3 regions of the Peribacillus sp. NPDC096622 genome follow, and region 1 is predicted to be linked to each of the others. Evidence: riboswitches for the same ligand, from Rfam matches in the RefSeq annotation. Region 1 holds a riboswitch; each other region holds the start of a gene.
What was found. A riboswitch is a leader RNA that binds a small molecule or an ion and turns the genes downstream of it on or off. The one in region 1 is predicted to bind S-adenosylmethionine.
Positions count from the first base shown of each region.

Region 2: it holds a riboswitch for S-adenosylmethionine, as region 1 does, so the genes downstream of both, ACIQYG_RS13195 (sugar ABC transporter substrate-binding protein) here and ACIQYG_RS06135 (5-methyltetrahydropteroyltriglutamate--homocysteine S-methyltransferase) in region 1, are expected to answer to the same signal.
Region 3: it holds a riboswitch for S-adenosylmethionine, as region 1 does, so the genes downstream of both, ACIQYG_RS14510 (Fur-regulated basic protein FbpA) here and ACIQYG_RS06135 (5-methyltetrahydropteroyltriglutamate--homocysteine S-methyltransferase) in region 1, are expected to answer to the same signal.

Region 1 is NZ_JBIWES010000002.1:562,360-568,955, reverse strand. It holds gene glpK (glycerol kinase GlpK) at 1-999, opposite strand, end outside; gene ACIQYG_RS06150 (MIP/aquaporin family protein) at 1,021-1,845, opposite strand; gene ACIQYG_RS06145 (glycerol-3-phosphate responsive antiterminator) at 2,073-2,615, opposite strand; gene ACIQYG_RS06140 (hypothetical protein) at 2,789-3,208, opposite strand; SAM riboswitch class I at 3,363-3,464, shown strand; gene ACIQYG_RS06135 (5-methyltetrahydropteroyltriglutamate--homocysteine S-methyltransferase) at 3,547-4,650, shown strand; gene ACIQYG_RS06130 (hypothetical protein) at 4,781-5,314, opposite strand; gene ACIQYG_RS06125 (CaiB/BaiF CoA transferase family protein) at 5,520-6,596, opposite strand, start outside.
Region 2 is NZ_JBIWES010000006.1:97,190-103,785, forward strand. It holds gene ACIQYG_RS13190 (GTPase domain-containing protein) at 1-2,646, shown strand, start outside; SAM riboswitch class I at 2,741-2,846, shown strand; gene ACIQYG_RS13195 (sugar ABC transporter substrate-binding protein) at 2,962-4,074, shown strand; gene ACIQYG_RS13200 (sugar ABC transporter ATP-binding protein) at 4,131-5,633, shown strand; gene ACIQYG_RS13205 (ABC transporter permease) at 5,635-6,596, shown strand, end outside.
Region 3 is NZ_JBIWES010000007.1:94,585-101,180, reverse strand. It holds gene ACIQYG_RS14535 (DinB family protein) at 1-108, opposite strand, end outside; gene ACIQYG_RS14530 (hypothetical protein) at 226-570, shown strand; gene ACIQYG_RS14525 (DUF459 domain-containing protein) at 622-1,323, opposite strand; gene ACIQYG_RS14520 (GNAT family N-acetyltransferase) at 1,542-2,048, shown strand; gene ACIQYG_RS14515 (aspartyl-phosphate phosphatase Spo0E family protein) at 2,118-2,312, opposite strand; gene ACIQYG_RS14510 (Fur-regulated basic protein FbpA) at 2,566-2,754, opposite strand; SAM riboswitch class I at 2,930-3,034, opposite strand; TPP riboswitch at 3,191-3,296, shown strand; gene tenA (thiaminase II) at 3,387-4,076, shown strand; gene thiW (energy coupling factor transporter S component ThiW) at 4,089-4,610, shown strand; gene thiD (bifunctional hydroxymethylpyrimidine kinase/phosphomethylpyrimidine kinase) at 4,579-5,385, shown strand; gene thiM (hydroxyethylthiazole kinase) at 5,382-6,197, shown strand; gene thiE (thiamine phosphate synthase) at 6,178-6,596, shown strand, end outside.

The sequences.
Region 1 (6,596 bases):
TTTTGCATAGGTTTCGCTGTCCTTGGCATCATGAAGCATCCTTAGGCCATCGCGCAGCCATTGGATGGCGGAGCCAGCTACGAATATACTGCCTTCCAGTGCATATTCGACCTTCCCATTCAGTCCCCAGGCAAGGGTCGTCAATAGCCCGTGTTCGGAACTGACAGCCTTGGCTCCTGTATTCATGAGCATGAAACAGCCTGTTCCATACGTATTTTTAGCCATTCCTTCATTAAAGCAGGCTTGGCCGAATAATGCTGCCTGCTGATCACCGGCTGCCCCGGCGATCGGAATCGATTGGCCGAAGAAATGATATTCGATCGTACGTGCATATTCCTCAGAGGAAGGCCTTACTTCCGGCAGCATCGACTTTGGTACAGTCAATATCTCAAGCAGTTCTTCATCCCATTTCAGTTCATGGATATTATACATCAATGTCCGGGATGCATTGGAATAGTCCGTTACATGGGCCTTGCCTCCTGATAGCTTCCAGATCAGCCAAGTATCGATGGTACCGAATAACAGCTTGCCTTCATCCGCCTTTTGTCGTGCCCCTTCCACATTATCGAGGATCCATTTCACTTTCGTTCCGGAAAAATAGGCATCTATCAACAATCCCGTTTTATCCCGGAATAAATCATTTAGTCCCTTTTCCTTCAAATCATCACAGATTTCACTTGTTTGCCTGGACTGCCATACAATCGCATTATAGACAGGGGCACCTGTTTCTTTATCCCAAACGACTGCCGTTTCACGCTGATTGGTGATCCCGATACCGGCAATTTGCTCTGGCTTTATACCGGATTCAGATAGTACACCGGCAATCACCGCCAGGATCGATCCCCAAATCTCATTGGCGTTATGCTCGACCCAGCCTGGTTTAGGGAAATGCTGTGTGAATTCCTTTTGGGAGGAATGGACGATTTCCCCCTTTTCATTAAATAAAATCGCCCGCGAACTTGTTGTTCCTTGATCTAATGATAAAATGTATTTTTCCATTGTGTATGCCCCTCCTTTTAATTAACTAGCGATATTTCTGCTATCCAATTCATGTGACTGTTTTTTACCAAAAGCATAGGCTAATATCAATAGTACCAGGCTTGCACCCAAAACAGACCAAAATCCTGCCGTTATTTCCCCCATAAAGAATGCTTTATAACAAACGGCACCAAGTGAACCCCCAACAATCGGTCCAACGACCGGAATCCATGAATACCCCCAATTGGAATTGCCTTTACCAGGTATCGGCAGCAAAAAGTGAGCGATGCGCGGCCCCAGGTCGCGGGCCGGGTTAATGGCGTATCCTGTCGTACCCCCAAGTGACATCCCGATCACGACAATCAATAACCCGACTGCGAATGGGTTTAGGCCCTCTGTAAAATCATTGGCACCTATAAATAATAAACCAAGAATAAGGATGAAAGTTCCAATCATCTCACTTAATAGATTTGAAAATGTGTGCGGGATCGCAGGCGAAGTCGCGAACACACCAAGCTTCGCTCCTGGATCATCCGTAGCTTTCCAGTGTGGCAAATAGTGCAGGAATACTAGAGTTGCGCCAAGGATCGCGCCAATCATTTGGGCAACGATATAACCGGGCACATCACTCCAAGGAAATTCTCCAATAACGGCAAACCCTAATGTGACCGCCGGGTTTAAATGCGCCCCGCTTATGGACCCCACTGCAAAAACACCCATGGTAACAGCCAATCCCCACGCAATCGTGATAACGATCCAGCCGGCATCTTTTGCATAGGAGCCCTTTAAGGATGAACCAGCACCAATACCTGCCCCGAATAAAACCAATATCATCGTACCTAACACTTCTCCCCAAAATGGAGTCATGATTAACGCCTCCCCTGATAAATTTTTAAACCTTACCAACAAATAAAAGGAGATTCGCAGCAGAACTATCTTCATAAAAAAATTATGAATAGATCTGTTGTGAATCTCCTAGTCTCCGTCACATTTATTAACTTGTACTGTAAAATATACTAGGTTATGAAAACGCTGTCAATATTTTGTGAAAAAAATTAATCTATTTTTCTGTAATTTTTTTCAATTTCCCCCTATTAGACGATATCCCATAATTCAGTTTTTGAAGTGGTGATTGACGACGCCCCGGCATCAAGGGCATTCAGGACTTCATCCGAAGTACGTATGAGGCCACCTGCAAAAATCGGTGTCTGCAACCGTTCCTTCACTTCTTTTATCATCCATGGCATAGCGCCCGGCAGTACTTCGATATAATCCGGCTTGGTTTTCTGCACCAGCTTATAACTTTTCTCAAGCGCATGTGAGTCTATTAAAAAGATTCGCTGGATGGCAATGACCCCCTTTTGCTTCGCCTTCAATATAACGTTTGATTTGGTAGAAATCAGCCCATAGGGATTATATTCCTGACAAATGAATTCTGTCGCGTACTCATCGCTTCTTATGCCATGGATCAAATCGACATGATAGATCATTTTCTTATTATGCTGCTTTGCCATCATGCTTACATTTTTCAATTGTGATATATGCAAATCAAGAAACACACCTATTTCATAGGAACTTTCTAGAAATCTTTCAAAATCCTTCATGCTTGCCGAAGCAGGCAAAATCTTTTGATCCATTATTATCCTCCTCATTCCCAGAAAAACTCAAAACTTCAAGTCATTTAGTATATTTTAAAGAGCTTGATTTATCAAACACATTTTTTTCATGAACAATGTCATCTTAACACTAACATAACTGGCACACTCTTTATAGATTGCAGCTAAGGATGTATGTAAAATATCCCCTTAAATCATAAAGAAAGTTTCATTTTCAAAGCACCTTCGACGAGTTCATACGATTTAATTGTGCCAATGGGAATTTTTCTCACGATGCTCCACGCATTAGCATTCATTTTGATCGCTCTTTTTTCATATTCAAAAAATGGCGGTCTGTTAAATATCCTTTGGTTGATGAAATTACTGTCAATTGGTTCCATTCCCACTAATTCAAACGTAATCGTTCTTCCTTCCACATGAACCGGTTTTAATGTAATCCGGAAAGCTACGTCTTTCTTAAACATCATTTTCTTCACTTCCATCGTTCCGGAAAGCACAATATGCTTTGGTGTAATCTCGACTTTAATTTCCTGGCCAGATGATTTCATTTTTATGATTCTCTCTATCATGGCTTCAGTTACCGTTATCGGTATGCCACTTTTGAATGGACTCATCCTTGCATTCCCCCCACTCAAAGCATATGCCGGATTCCCTGATGCGGTTAATACTTCAGCCCGAATCAATAAACGGTATATTCTAAATATTCCAGCTCCAGCCCTTGACCTTCATAAAAACTACCTGTATAGTCATAGTTAATTTAATAGACAACTCTTATCCAGAGAGGTGGAGGGACTGGCCCTTTGATGCCTCAGCAACAGACTGATCTTGTACTGTGCTAATTCCAGAAGTGTAAAATCTTGAAGATAAGAAGAGTATATAGCTTTGTTGCCAACACCTCTTCTTATTTTTAAGAAGAGGTTTTTTATTTTTAAAAGGAAAGAAGGAATGCAACATGTCCATCACATTAACGAAAGCACCATTCAGGGCGGACCACGTCGGAAGTTTATTAAGACCAGAACGTTTACATATTGCCAGGAAACAATTTAGGGATGGTACCCTTTCGGCAGAGCGGCTTCGTGAAGTTGAAACCGAAGAAATCAAACGGATTGTCGATAAACAAATTGAAGTTGGATTAGAGGCCGTTACGGACGGTGAGTTCAGGCGAACATGGTGGCACTTTGACTTCCTCGAACATTTAAATGGCATCGAGGGATATGTTACTGAAAAAGGCCTCACATTCGATGGTGTGGAAACTGAGAGATATAATGTCCGCAATACCGGGAAGGTTTCATTCAACCCTGAACATCCCTTCATTCGTGATTTCATTGAATTGGACCAAATCGTGAACGGACGTGCAGTTGCCAAGCAAACCATTCCCAGTCCGAATCAATTATTTGCTGCAGGCATTCATAATGCAGACATCTACCCTGATATTGAAGAATATGCAAATGATATCATCAAAGCCTATCAGCATGCTTTGAATGCCTTTTATGAAGCAGGTGTGCGTTATCTTCAATTGGATGATGTATATATTGCCAGACTTTCAGCTCCAGATTTCCAGTTCAAAGATGGAAAATATACGAGGGAACAGTTAATTGATCTTGCACTTCGTGTCATTAATGGAGCATTGGAAGGCAAACCAGAAGACCTTGTCGTCACTACCCACCTATGTCGCGGAAACTACCAGTCGACATGGGCGTTTGAAGGAAGCTATGCCCGTATCGCCCCAACTTTATTGGCAAAAGAAAAAGTGGATGGATTCTTCTTGGAATATGATGATCAACGCTCAGGGGATTTCAAACCATTGGAATACATTCCAAATGGCGGAGCACGTGTCGTCCTGGGAGTCGTCACTTCAAAAAATGGAGAAATCGAAGACAAGGAAGCTGTTAAGGCACGCATCAAAGAAGCCTCGGAATTCGTTCCGCTCGAACAATTATGCTTAAGCCCTCAATGCGGCTTCGCCTCCACCCATCACGGCAACAAGCTAACCGAAGATCAGCAATGGGAAAAGCTGAAATTCGTCGTTGAAGCAGCAAAAGAAGTATGGGAATGATTATTTTCCGTAGGCTTTAAAACTTATTTACAGGATTCATACAACCTAATCGGCTTTAAGCGTGCCGATTAGGTTTACACTTAAAATCCGAAAGCAAACAAAAAAAGAACGGCCACCTGCACGTCCCTTTTTACTTGCAGCTATCATCATCATCATCATCATCCATTTTCTTCACAAATATATCATCCGTCACCCTATCTTCCAGCTTGTTCCTCAAGGCCAATTCCGCAGCCTTCCCATCACTAGGCGATCCGTCCGAGAAATACATAGGAAACAAGGAGAAAAACATAATATAGAATGAAAAATAGATAAATTGATACCAGATTACCGAGCTGTCCAGGATATTCTGATACACTAAGCTATATATGATCAGCATGCTGATCAAATTAAAGATAGCCCCCCCTAAATAGATCAGCGTATTCGTCAATCGATTATCATGTTTCAATCCCTTGAACTCGCAAGTCCCATTCCAAAAATAATATTTCCTCACTTCTATGTTCCGAAAGGCGAAAAGCTTATTACCACAACCGATCAAGATTTTCTTTTCTGATCCCCCAAAGATCGTAACAAAGAAAATATGCCCGCTCAAATGTATCAGTGTAACGATCGGCATGATCAAAAAAAAGGAAAATAGAAATTTAATGATATCAGAGAGACCAAACATATTTAACTACCCCACCTCACCAGAGCCATTTCTTTACCAGGATGCTACTCTGATACCCTGCCCACACTAGTTATAACTAGTAAATTTTCACAGTGGTAATATGTTGCTTTCACAAGTGATAAGAGGATAATCGTACTCCTTCTGCTTAATTTGGACTGTTTCCAACATATCGAACCCGGAAAAGTGATAGCCTTTACATCTTTATTTAGCGATTGGGGGTGCGAAGAATTTCTGCGTTGTTTTGTCCTGGCCTCAAGCCTGCATGTTTATATTCAGGGGTGAAAACCGATGTTTTGATCGGGCAGGCAATTTGCTTTTGGACATTTCCTTTTCCGTCAGGTACCTCGACAATCATTCCCCTCGCCTTCAATTGGGGGTGCTCGGCCGCTTCGGTGAAGGTCAGCACTGGTTCTGCACAGGCCTCGAAATCAGCGAATATCTTCTGCCATTCATGAAAATCCCTTTCGAGGAAAGCCAGTCGGACGGCCGTTTTAAACCTGATTCCGCTTTCTTCATCGCTTTTCATGCTCAATTCATATAATTCGGGTGCACCGATGGCTTCACATAATGCTTTTCGAAAAGGGGGCTCAATGCTTCCTACCGAAAAATAGCGTCCGTCTTTCGTTTCGTAAAAGTCATAAAAGGACCCTCCGTTCAACATCAGTTTTTCTGGTTCAAGCTCAAGGCCCCCTTGCAGACTCAAAGGTGCGGATATGGCATTCAAGGCAAAACTGCAGTCGGTCATGCTGATGTCGATGGCTTGGCCGAATCCTGTTCTTTCCCTGTGAATGACTGCAGATAATATACCGATAACAGCATGCAGCGAGCCTCCGGCAAGATCTGCTATTTGAGTTCCGTTTTTTGCCGGGCCGGCCTTTTTCGTACCGGAATAGCCTGATAGGCCTGCAATCGAAATATAATTGATATCATGTCCCGGTCGGTCTTTATAGGGACCAGTCTGGCCGAAGCCCGTGATGGAACAGTAAATCAGCTTTGGATTGATCGATTTTAATGCCCCATACCCCAGTCCGAGGCGTTCCATGACACCTGGACGGAATTGTTCAATGACGATATCGTATTCCGTCACTAGGTTTTTTACGGATTCGATTGACTCGGATTGTTTTAAATCCAGTGTGATCGACTGCTTCGATCTGTTAAGATATTGGTTCACACCCCATGAATCCTTTGCTCCCGGCCTCTCCACCTTCAAAACATCCGCTCCTAAATCCGCTAGCATCAAAGTGGCAAATGGGCCTGGCAGTAACGTTGAAAAGTCCAATAC
Region 2 (6,596 bases), on a different contig from region 1:
GAACAAAAAAAGGAAAGAGCCGATTTAACCGCAATTAGATTTGCTCAAGGTGAGGTATATTTTCAGCACAATGACTATGAAGCAGCCATTTTCAAATGGGAAAACATAGAAGGGGAACTTGGTTCATGGGCGAAGAAAAACATCGCTGATGCTTATTTTGAATTGGAAATGTATTCAACCGCAGAGGATATTTATAAATCCGTCGATACGAATGAAGCGGTCTTGAAAACAGAAGTTCTTTTGCAACTGTTTTCCCTGTACATAGTGGAATCGAGAAATGATTTGGCTTCCAAAGTCGTGAAAGAAGCAGTCGAGTTTCAACCTGACTACCCGAATGTCACGGAAATCGCACGCGCCTTTTTTGAAGAACAAAAGGATTGGAACAGTGCGGTGGTATTAGCGGCGAATGAAAGTATCCGTACAGAATCAATGGGTTGGTTCGATGTGCTGAAAACGTATATTCAGCAGGGTGTTGCCCAATCGATGGAGCCGGATTATTTTTCAACTGTCCTTGGTTCGCTATACACACTAGACCAGGAGCGTTTCGAGAAAATGACGGTTGCCCTTTGGAAAAATTATAAATATACGGATTCGTATTTCGAATGGTTAAGAGTGATTAATAACTTGATAGATACCATCGAATTGAACCATGCGGATGTATGGGATGAGCTTTCCATCTATTACAGGGATGCATATGCAGGTCTGTTAGAAGGAACGCACCTAATCAAAGAATTAAGTCCAGTCGTGCCAAGGTTGCTGGAAAACTGGCTCAAAATCGCAGACGGGGAGCTCTCGCTGTTTGCGGCGGCATCCGCGTTGTCCTGGAATGAAATCTTCCCGGATACGATCAATGCGCTGGTCATTCAGGATGCAGAGAGTCTATTGGCGAAATCGCCTAAATTGGGAGGCGGACTGGAAGCGGGAGAGAAACTGTTCAATTCCATTATCCAGTGGGCTGAAGATAATGATTTAAGGGTTGGCAATAAGCTTAAATGGATGGTGGATGGGCTTAAGGATACTAGGAATTTCAATCTGCTTCTTGCAGGAAGTGCAGGGAATGGCAAGACATCCTTTATTCAGTCAATCGTTGGCGAGAGCATTGCCGCTGAAGATCATTCGTCCCTAGTCAGTGTCAAAGACGGGGATGACTTGGAAATCCTTGAAATTACCGATACAGATAGCAAAGTTGTCGAGGAGCTAACTGATCTGGATGAAACACGCCGTCAGCGCGGGACTATTGTCGATGTGACGATCATCAGTGACTATTTAAGAAATAATCAGCTGCGATTATTGGATACACCGGGTTTCAATGGGGAAAAAAGCGTGGAATCCGATTTCCAAGGTTATTTACATGGCAGTGATGGCCTGATGTTCGTTCTTGACGCCCGGGCGCCTTTCACCGGCAGCGAACGGGATCTGTTATTGGAAATTCAAATGATGGCTCCGAAACTGCCGATTCATTTCCTATTAAATAAAATGGATACGATATATAGTGATCAGGTCGCAGTCCGGATGGAAGACGAAACATGGGATAAAGTGAATGCATATTTCCCGAATGCGAAAGTATTCGCTTTCTCCAAACATTATGACAGCAGGCAGCAATTGAAGGACCTTTCAGCCTTCCTTCAATCGAATTATCAAGATGATAATTGGAAGGAAAGAAGATCTGAAAAAATCCTGGCATTCATTCGTAAAACTTTATCATATCTATTAGAAAAACGGGCAGCCAATGAGCGGAAATGTGAGCATTCCATCTCTTGGAATGAACAGATGGAAGTCAAACTGAATGGAGCGGTCAATCAACTGGCTGATCTGGAAAAAGAAAAAAGTGAAAATATCATACGGTCGTATCGTTCGCTTAAGGACGAAGTGAAAAATCAGCTTTATTCAAAAATTCCTGAATTACTGAGGGATTGCTCGAAATCATTAACGGAAAGCAGTGATTTCAGTCAGGTCCATGTACAGTTAAACGAGGAAATGAATGAGCGGATTCAAACCTTCATATCTGACAAGATCATGCCTCAATATTACCGTTCTCTTCAAGACTGGATTGCCAGTTCCCAACTGGAGTTCTCTCAAAGCCAGCAGTTTATGGATGAGATGAGTGCCGGTTTCAATGAACTATACAAAGAAGAACGGATAACTCTGGCAGGTGACTTCAGGGTATTGGATGACTGGCGCCGTGATGCCGACCGGATGACAAGCAGTATCCGCATCGACAACGTTAATATCCTTTTGCGCAGGACTCCATCACAATTGCTGCTTAAAGGAGCAGGGAAGCTGTTTGGGGCGATACCGCAAAATAAAGCCAATATGTACAATCGTTATAAGAAATACCTGGAAAGTGAAGATTACTTGGATGTTGCCGAAATGATTACGGAACGTTTCCTCACCCAATTTGGATTGTTTGAAAAATCATTGGATCGGGACATCTCACTTTTCTATCGCAGTTCATTTGCCGTACTTCAAAAAACGATAGAGCAGACACAGACTGAAATAAAAGACTACCAGGCTGCATTGGAGCATATGAAAGAAAATCCGGAAGTTTACCGTGATCCGATCACTTTGTTCGAAGTGAAATTAAGGCAGTTGGAGAGGCTTGAAAAAATCGAGAAAAAGCGTCTAGCCCAGCTTCAAAGAAAATAAAAATAACAGGAAAGATTTCAAATATTCAAAAATCTATTGACTTTACGACTATATCCCTATAAAGTGATAATTACGAAAACGTAACACAATATATCTCTTATCAAGAGTGGCGGAGGGACTGGCCCTAAGATGCCCAGCAACCGTTCCATTAGGAATTGGTGCTAAATCCTGCAAAACAGAAATGTTTTGACAGATAAGAGAGGGACAAGTCTGCAAAACAGCCGATTAAACCTCTCTATATTAGAGAGGTTTTTATTTTGGAATTTACACCGACTTAACTGATAAGACTAATAAGAAAACATGGAGGGAAACAAGATGAGAAGGTCTATTAAAGGGGTATTCATTTCTGCCATCGCTTCGGCTTTGCTTTTAACGGGTTGCTCTACAGGGCAGAGTTCCACAGAATCGAAGAAAGAAGAAAAAGTATCATTTGAAAATGTCCCGGAAAGATTTGCTGACGGTGATGGAGCCAAGATCAAAGTGATCCGTAAAATTGGCGGTGATGATCATACTGCCCAATACTTGGCGGGGGCGAAAGAAGAAGGAGAAGCGCTGGGGTTTCAAGTGGATACGTACACGGCCAATGGTGACACGGCTAAATTCCATGATGCGATAGCGCAGGCTTTGGAGGAAGATTATGACGGCTATATCATTTCACATGGTGATGATGCCGCAACTGTAAATGACGTTCAAAAGTTGGTTGATGCAGGTAAAAGCGTTGTCACATTCGATTCAATAAGCGATCTATCTAAAATAGAGGGCGTGACGTTAACTTCACAAGATGATGAAGCGTTGGCAACACTGGCTTTTGATAACCTGATAAAGGAACAGAAAGGTGAAGCTGCAATTGCCTATCTTTGGGTGGACGGTTTTCCTCCGATGGTAAGAAGAAATGCAGTCTATCAGGAAAAATTAAAAGAAAATCCTGGGATTAAAGAAGTCGAAAGATTCGGAGTGGCATCTGCTGATACTTCGGTCCAGACACAAAATGCTGTGGCCGCAATGCTGAATAAATACCCTAAAGGTAAATTGGATGCCATTTTTGCAACATGGGATGCCTTTGCTATCGGTGCAGCCCGTGCGATTAAAGAAGCGGGCCGCGATGAAGTGAAGATATATGGAATTGATGTTTCGAATGCAGATCTCCAGGAAATCCAATCGGCTGATAGCTCATGGTCCTACACGGCAGCAGTCGATCCCAAGTTGATCGGTGCAGTGAATATGAGGATATTAGCTAAAAAATTAGCGGGCGAAGAAACGCCGCAAACATATGATTTGGAGGCTTCACTTATTTCACAAAAGCAAATCCAAGCTTCAAAAGAAGCCGTAAACATGGCAAACCTGTCTGATATTGTCGATGGTTGGGGTGTATCCACGGAATTTGAAGAAGATTGGATGAAGATTTTGAAAGATCATTACAAAAAATAAAAAGAGACACTCTCTTTCCGGTGAAGGGAGTGTCTGTTCTATAAGGGGGAATGGACATGGGCACTCAACTAGAGATGAAGAAGATTTCGATTGAATTTCCGGGAGTGAAGGCGCTGAGTGAAGTTGATTTTTCAGTACAATCAGGGACAGCCCATGCATTGGTCGGTGCAAACGGAGCAGGGAAATCGACGTTAATGAAAGTTTTATCGGGAGCCCATGTTCATTATTCAGGTGACATTTTTATTGATGGGATGAAGCAGGATATTCGCTCGCCAAAAGCTGCTCAGGAACAAGGTATTCAAATTGTTTATCAGGAAGTGGATACCGCGCTCATCCCATATTTAACAGTTGGGGAAAATGTAATGTTGAATGATATGGTCCAAAACATGGGGAAAAAACAGAGGGTCCAATGGAAAGAGCTGCACAACAAAGCCACTTCTATTCTTGAAGGTATGAAAATTCGTGTCCCTTCGAAAAAGCTGGTTAGAGACCTTACCTTGGCTGAAAAACAGATGGTCCTGATAGCAAGAGCCGTTTCGACAGAATGCAAATTCCTGATTCTCGACGAGCCAACTGCGCCGTTAAGTCATACGGAGACGACAGAACTTTTTCGAATTGTAAATGAATTAAAGCAAAAAGGCGTGGCGATCGTTTTCATTTCACATCGTCTGCCTGAGATTTTTAATATCTGTGAGGAAATTACAATCATGAGGAATGGGAAGCGTGTCACTTGTCGAAAAAGCGAGGACATAACCCGTACCGAAGTGGTAGAGAACATGCTCGGGAAAACCATGGATGAACAGTTTCCTGAAGTGAAAGCTTTAATTGGAGACGTAATTCTGGAAGTGAACGGTTTGTCAGATGCCGAGAAAGTCAAGAATGTCAGTCTGAATATTAAAGCAGGTGAGATAATCGGCTTGGCAGGGTTGGTCGGGGCTGGGAAAACGGAGCTGTGTAAAACCCTTTTCGGTCATGCGTCCATCACAGCCGGTGAAGTCATCCTGAATGGTCGAAAGCTTTCTTTGAAATCACCGTATGAAGCTGTAAAAAGCGGGCTGGCACTCGTACCTGAAGAACGCAGGAAAGAAGGGGTCCTTGTAAAGGAATCAGTCTCGGCCAACTTGACTGCAGCCAGTCTCGGCAAATTCTGCAAAACATTCAGTTTCGTGGATCGTAAGGCGGAAAAGGAAAAGGCGAAGGAAATGATCGCAAGTCTCGGCATTAAAACTCCTTCAGGAGAAGTGAAGGTCGAAAACCTTTCCGGTGGTAACCAGCAAAAAGTTGCCATTGGAAAGTGGCTTATGGCAGATGCGGATGTATACATATTCGATGAACCAACGAAAGGGGTCGATGTTGGAGCCAAGAAGGATATATTCGAATTGATTGCAAAGCTTGCAAGGAATGGAAAAGCGATCATTTATGCATCATCCGAGCTTTCCGAAATCATTGGCATTACCAACCGGACATATGTGTTATATGACGGGAGCACTGTCATCGAATTAGAAACAAGCAAAACGAATGAAGAAGAACTACTATTCTATTCAACAGGAGGTAAATAGGATGAGCATACCCATTCCTGTTACACAGACAGCGAAAGCGAAGAAAAAGGTGGAACTATTCGACTTTTTCTATAAATACGGCACAATATTGACGATTATCATTCTGATTGGGATTTTCGCCGTGTCCAATCCATCTTTCATTCAGACTTCTAATCTGATAAACATCCTGCGTTCCATTTCAATCGTGACCATCATTGCGATCGGCATTACGATATCACTGACCGTGGATGGCTTCGACCTTTCCGTCGGCTCCGTAGCATCATTGGCCAATGCCATCGTCATATCAATGTTTGTCTGGTTTTCCCAGGATACATTTATCGCCATATTAGCTGCAATCGGTGCCTCACTTTTCGTAGGGGCTTTGAATTCATTCATGATCGTTAAATTGAGAATTCCCGACATGCTGATGACATTGGCTACCATGTTCATTATTCAGGGAATTGCCCTTACTTATACGAAAGGGGCCACGGTTTCACAAAATATGGTCATGCCCGACGGGACATTCGCAACAGGACTGATCAGCCCGTTTTTCACCAAAATTGGCCAGGTACCATGGATAATCCTGATCATGGCCGTCATTGTGATAGCGACCCATATCTTTTTGACTTATACGAAGCACGGTCGTTATATGTACATTATTGGGGGGAATAAGGAAGCGGCGAGACTTTCCGGGATATCGGTTAATAAATACAAAATCCTTGCCTATCTGCTTTCAGCTCTATTTGCTGCAATCGGGGGGATAGTCCTTGCTTCAAGGGTCATGACATCGGAAATCAATTCAGGGTCCCCCTATTTAATGGATGCCGTTGCAGCAGCCTTCATTGGTTCCTCCGTTTTAGGAGCGGGAAAACCGAATGCCTTTGGAACCTTCGTCGGTGCAGTCCTGATCGGAATCCTTCAAAATGGACTGATCATGATGTCCGTTCCGTATTATGCGATGGATATCGTCAAAGGAACAGTGCT
Region 3 (6,596 bases), on a different contig from region 1:
CTGGATGATGCTCCATCGTCCAGGTTCAGGCTGGGCGTTCAGCTGTTCATCCGATAGTCCGTTGACCGCATTTAAAAGTTCTTCCCTGATTTTTTCATTTTCATTCATTTTAGCATCTCCTCTTATCAGCCTCGCTAATCTCCTTTAATTATTCCATGTCCTATAGGAAAGTGTAAAATAATAATACTTTTTGACAAAACGAACCGATTAAAAGTTGTCTATTTTTTGAAAAGCTCTATGATATTCATAAAGGCAAAATTCATCAAGGACAGTCTAAATAGGAGTGATCGCTATGAGTGGAGGACATATTCCATTCAGCCAACGGCGGCCTTGGATACAGAATCCGAACATTTGATCCAACAAGCATTGTCACGTTTAATGAAAAACCGGACTTCAATAGTCATTGCACATCGTTTATCGACCATTCATGATGCCGATCAAATCATCGTGCTGGAAAAAGGGCAGGTCCATGAAAAAGGAACACATGAACAGTTAATGCAAAACAACGACCGATACAAGCAGCTCCATGACTTACAGTTCCCTCAACTAAAAGCTATATCAAATTCCTAGCGACTTAGCAGGCAAAAATGCACAGAAAGCCTTTCTGTGCATTTTTTGCTTTCATTTGAAATCATAACTTTCCAAAACCCGATTCGCAATGAGCTGATACCCTTTTTCATTCGGATGTAACTTATCACTGAAATACTTTGTTTTCTTTTCGTCTTCAAAAAGATCATTTGTAGGAATGAATAACATCCTTTTATCTTTATCCGCTAACCCCTTTATTGACCGGTTATAATCGCGAATGTGCTTTTCAAGTTTTTGATTGTCTTTAATTGGGTTATATAGTCCTACTACCAGAATATCCGCTTTATCGTTTGCCTCCAGCAATGTTGATGTAATCTTTTTCAGATGGTTGATATACTCCCGTTTACCCTCATTGATTTTTCGGTCACTTATTTTCTCCAAGTCCCCGCCGTTACTATTGATCAAGTCATTCGTTCCAATAAAAATGATGAAAGTATCGGCTTCATCAAGTTTCGTTTTAATGCGGTAATCATCAAGCTGTTTCATCACCCCATCCGTTTCCTGGCCTTTTATACCGTAATTCCAAAAACTCACTTTTTGCTCCGATTGCGGATCATTCAATTCATCCTCAAGGCCTTCTATATATCCTTCCCCGTTTTTATCCCCTTTTCCGTAGGTTAATGAATCTCCAAAAGCCATGACCCTTTGCACATCTTCCGACTCCGAGGCCTGGAATTCATATGCAGCAAAACATATAACCAGTACAATAATCAATAAACCTGCCAATTTTTTCATTTGGTTCTCCTCTTGTCTTTTTACTAGAAGTATTTAGTCTTTTACATACCCAAAAATCTGAAGTCTTAACATAAAAAAGAATTGTCAGATAAAGAGTAATGAGTGTATGATAATATAAAACTTTCAATGGATTGGGTGTCGTTCACCGTCCCTAAAACCAAAAACGGGATTACCCTTCATTCTGGAGATTGAATAAATGATAGTTAGGAGTTTAAATCATGGAAGAGAACATAGAGTTTAGAGAGGCAGAACTATCTGATCTACCCAGAATTGTTGAAATATATAATTCGACAATTGCTTCAAGAATGGTCACGGCAGATACGGAACCTGTATCCGTCCAATCGAGGGTTAAATGGTTTGAGGAACATCATTCAGAAAGTAGACCGCTATATATCATTACTATAGAAGGGAAAACTGCTGGATGGATGAGCTTTCAATCCTTCTATGGCCGACCGGCATATAAGTCCACTGCGGAAATCAGCATTTATATTGATGATTATTTCCGGGGAAAAGGAATCGGACAAATTTCGATTCGAAAGGCAATTGAATTGTGTCCAAAATTAGGTATTAAGACTTTATTGGGTTTCATTTTCGCCCACAATGCACCGAGCCTTAAGCTTTTTTCCAAATTTGGGTTTGAAGAATGGGCACATTTACCTCAAGTTGCCGAGCTGGATGGCATTGAGCGGGATTTGATCATTCTTGGTAAACGTGTCGATATTTAATATATAATTCTTTAGAGCTATTGCCTTGAGCAGTAGCTTTTCAGATTAATACAGGTCGAATTGGCTAATTTAAAAATACCTATTTGCTTTTTGAAAGGAAAAATACTCAGAATCCCTTTTACTTGCTAATGCATTTAATAGCCTATCCAATTCTTGACTGGCTTGAACAGTTACCAGACTTGTTAAGCCGTAAATCGCTCCCAACTTTATCATTTCCTGTCTCTTTTCTTCTACTTTTTCTACAGTTACCTTACGGCAAGGCACTATAGCCACCTCCCATTAATTCAATATTTTTACACTTTCATCATAATGAAACCACTAGTTAAAATCAACTATTTTCCAGGAATAAAATGTGTTATTTTATAGGTCAAATGTGACAAAACACCTATTCCACTCTTTAATTATGTATATTTTGTGTCGTTTTCTATTAAACGCAAAAAAAGCATCCACTAGTGTAGACTGCGAATGCTTACATCATATCCCTTATCCATGAACCAAAAATATAGTATATCGCTTACTATGTCATCCATTCAGAAGGTGACTCGTTATTGGGTCTATTTATAACAATCTTATATTCATCTTCAAGTACTTTTAATGGGGCATCATAAAGGTGCCTTTCATCAGAGGTTTTGTATACTCCATTGGCCAATAGCTCTTCAATGAGCTTTGCCTTCCTCTGTTCAATCCTCTTAAATAATTCTGCCATGTAAATGGCTCCTTTCCTAGTCGTCCTTGAGCCTGCTTCTAGTTAGCTAAACTTTATCAACTTGTTTGATTTCACCAAATTATATATACCTTTTCTATTATGTCACTAAACGTTATTTCCCAAAAATAAAAGCCCCTTCCAATTTAAGAAGAGGCTGACAGTGTCCGTACGGCTCTTCTTATCTTCCAAGCATATGCTTGTTGGATTTAGCACAGTTCCCAAAACGGGTCCGCTGCCGAGGTTTCTTAGGGCCAAGTCCCTCCACCTCTCTGGATAAGAATTCGATATATAATGATGTAGAAACGATTCTATCCTAATAATCATCAAAAGTCAATTACCTGGTTCTCCCTTTTTTCCTGGAATAAAGGGAACCCTGTTTCAAATACGTATTGCATTTTCTTGTCTTTCTGATATGATGTCAGTAATTACATACAATTCACACCACTAGGGGAGTCTTTTTTTAAGACTGAGATGGAATTAGTTCCGGACCCTTTGAACCTGAACCGGCTCATACCGGCGGAGGGAAGTGGATGATATCGTCCATTTACAGACTATATCCATCTACCCCGTTCCGTATTCAGGAACGGGGTTTTTTATTTAACAAAGGGATCCATTCTAAAGGAGGATGAACAATGGAGAATACAAAATTAGAAACATTCAGTGATAGACTGCATGCAAGGGCAAAAGAGATTTGGAAAAGGAACCATTCACATCCCTTTGTCCAGGCAATTGGAAACGGCACGCTTCCTGAAAAGAAATTTGCCTATTACCTGAAGCAGGATTATATCTATCTCATGGATTATTCCAAGCTCTTTGCTTTAGGTGCCATCAAAGCCCATAACATCGAAACCATGGCAAAGTTTGCGAATATTTTAAATGAAACCCTTCAAGTGGAAATGGATATCCATCGGCATTATGCTTCCGAATTCGGGATCAGTTCCAAGGAATTGGAAAATACAGAACCTACTCCAACCACTTTAGCCTATACAGGTTACATGCTAAATGCAGCTCAGCATGGGACTTTAGCAGACTTGATCGCCTGTCTCCTGCCCTGCGCTTGGGATTATTATGAAATCGGTTTGCTATTAAAAGAACAAAATGGAGCAGCTTTGGAAAACAACCGCTACGCAGATTGGATAAGATCCTATTCGTCTCCTGAATTCGGGGAAGCACATAAGTGGCTGATCGCTTTGTTGGAAGAATTGACGGAAGGCATGCCTGAAAAGGAACTTCTTAGATTAGAAAAGCACTTTTTGGTTACTTCCCGATATGAATATTTATTCTGGGATATGGTTCAAAATGAGCAGGATTGGCCGCTGTAGGTGGATGACATGATGAATCCTATCAAGAAACTGACGTTGACTGCCATGATCACGGCTTTAACGACGCTGACCAGTTCATTTATTTTCATACCTGCAGGATTTGCAAAAATCTTTCCTATTCAGCATCTGGCAAATGTCCTGACGGCTGTTCTATTGGGGCCTGCCTATGCTGTAACACAAGCTTTTTTAGTTTCCATCATTAGAAACATGTCTGGTACCGGTTCAATTTTCGCCTTTCCCGGAAGCATGATCGGTGCACTTTTGGCTGCCATCCTTTACCAAAAAACACAAAACTTAAAATTCGCCTGTTTAGGGGAAGTGATCGGGACCGGCATTCTCGGTTCCCTAGCCTGTTATCCACTTGCAACCCTCCTATTGGGAGAAAAAGCTGCTCTTTTTGGTTTTTTACCGGCTTTTATGTTCAGTTCATTCGCAGGTGCGATTTTAGCTTTCATATTACTTAAAATACTGATAAAAAATAATTATATGAAGGGGTTTTTTTATGAAAACAGCATTAACCATCGCCGGCTCTGATTCAGGGGGCGGTGCTGGAATACAAGCGGATTTAAAAACATTTTCTGCACATGGTGTATTTGGAATGTCCGCCATCACAGCCGTAACCGCACAAAACACAATGGAAGTCCGTTCAGTACAGCCAATTGAAACAGCTATCATATCGGATCAAATTGCAGCTATATTTGAAGATATTCGTGTCGATGCAGTAAAAATAGGCATGCTTGGATCAAAAGAAATCGTGGAAACGGTCGCTGCGTCCCTTAAAGCCTTCATGCCTGCCATCGTTATCCTTGACCCTGTCATGATTTCCAAAAGCGGCCACCATTTGCTCGACGAAAAGGCTGTCTCTGCCTTAAAAATGGAGTTGCTTCCGCTTGCAACACTTGTTACACCAAATGTACCGGAAGCGGAAGTACTTACTGGCTTCTCGATTCGGACGAAACAAGATTTCTACAGAGCATGCATTTCAATACAAGAAATGGGTCCCAAAGCCGTTTTACTTAAAGGGGGCCATGCAGCAGGAAATCCAAATGATCTTTTTTATGATGGGACTGACTTCCACTGGATCAAGGGAGAGCGCATTCATACAAAAAACACTCATGGTACGGGCTGTACCTTATCTTCCGCCATTACATCAAACCTGGCAAACGGACTGCCATTGCAAGTGTCGATCGAACAAGCCAAGACCTATATATCCGAAGCAATACGCAATAGCTTTTCAATCGGTAAAGGTCATGGGCCAGTCCACCATTTTCATTCATATTCAAAAAAAGAACGGAGTGACTTGTTATGAAGGTTTCTTCAGCCGATTTATTTATGAAGGTAAGAGAAAGAAAACCACTCGTTCACCAAATCACCAACTTTGTTACGGTCAACGACTGTGCAAATGCCACCCTTGCCATCGGTGGTTCACCAGTAATGACATCGAGCCCAAGAGAAGTGGCGGATATGGTCAAATTAGCAGATGCATTGGTCCTGAATTTCGGTACGATCGATGATAAAGCTTTGGAAGCAATGGAGATCGCCGGTAAAACGGCAAATGCCCTGGATATCCCGGTCATTTTGGACCCGGTTGGAGTTGGTGCCACCTCCTATCGTACAGAGCAAGTCAAAGAGCTCCTAAGTAAGGTTACTTTCCAAATCATTCGCGGAAATGCGAGTGAAATCCTTTCATTGATGGGTGGGGATACCGTTACACGCGGGGTGGATTCGGGAGAACTTTCAATTAGCAATGCAGAGCTGGCCGCACGAGCGGCAAATGAATTGAATAGCATCATCGTGGTCAGCGGAGCTAAGGATGCGGTCAGCGATGGAAAACATACGTCCATCATCGATAACGGGAACCTCCTTTTAACTAATGTTACAGGCACCGGTTGCATGTCCACAGCTCTTATCGGCACTTTTTCCGGTGTCACCGATGATTTTTATTCTGCAGCAATTGCCGGTATCTCAACCATGAGCATTTCAGGGGAACTAGCAGCCGCAAACCTTCAAAAGGATGAAGGAACAGGTACTTTTCGTGTGCGATTAATCGATGCGATATCAAGAATGGATAAGGAAATCTGGATGAACGAGGTGAAATTAAATGAAGAAGTCCCAAATTGATTTAAGCCTGTATTTAGTTACGGAAGAGTCCATAGCAATAGAAGAATTGACCAAAATCATTGCAGAATCCGTTTCAGGAGGAGTCTCAATCGTACAACTTAGAGAGAAAAACAATTCCTCCCTCTCCTTTTATAAAAAAGCATCTGCATTAAAACAGTTATTGAATGAGCTGTCCATTCCCCTTATCATCAATGACCGGGTGGATATAGCACTTGCGGTTGGAGCGGACGGAATTCATATTGGGCAAGATGACCTTCCACTGCCTGTCGTCAAAAAAATGGTTCCTGAAGATATGATTGTCGGTGTATCTGTCTCCACTCTTGAAGAAGCTCTCGAAGCCGAACGAAATGGAGCGGACTATATCGGAGTCGGTTCGGTTTTCCCTACCAAGACCAAACA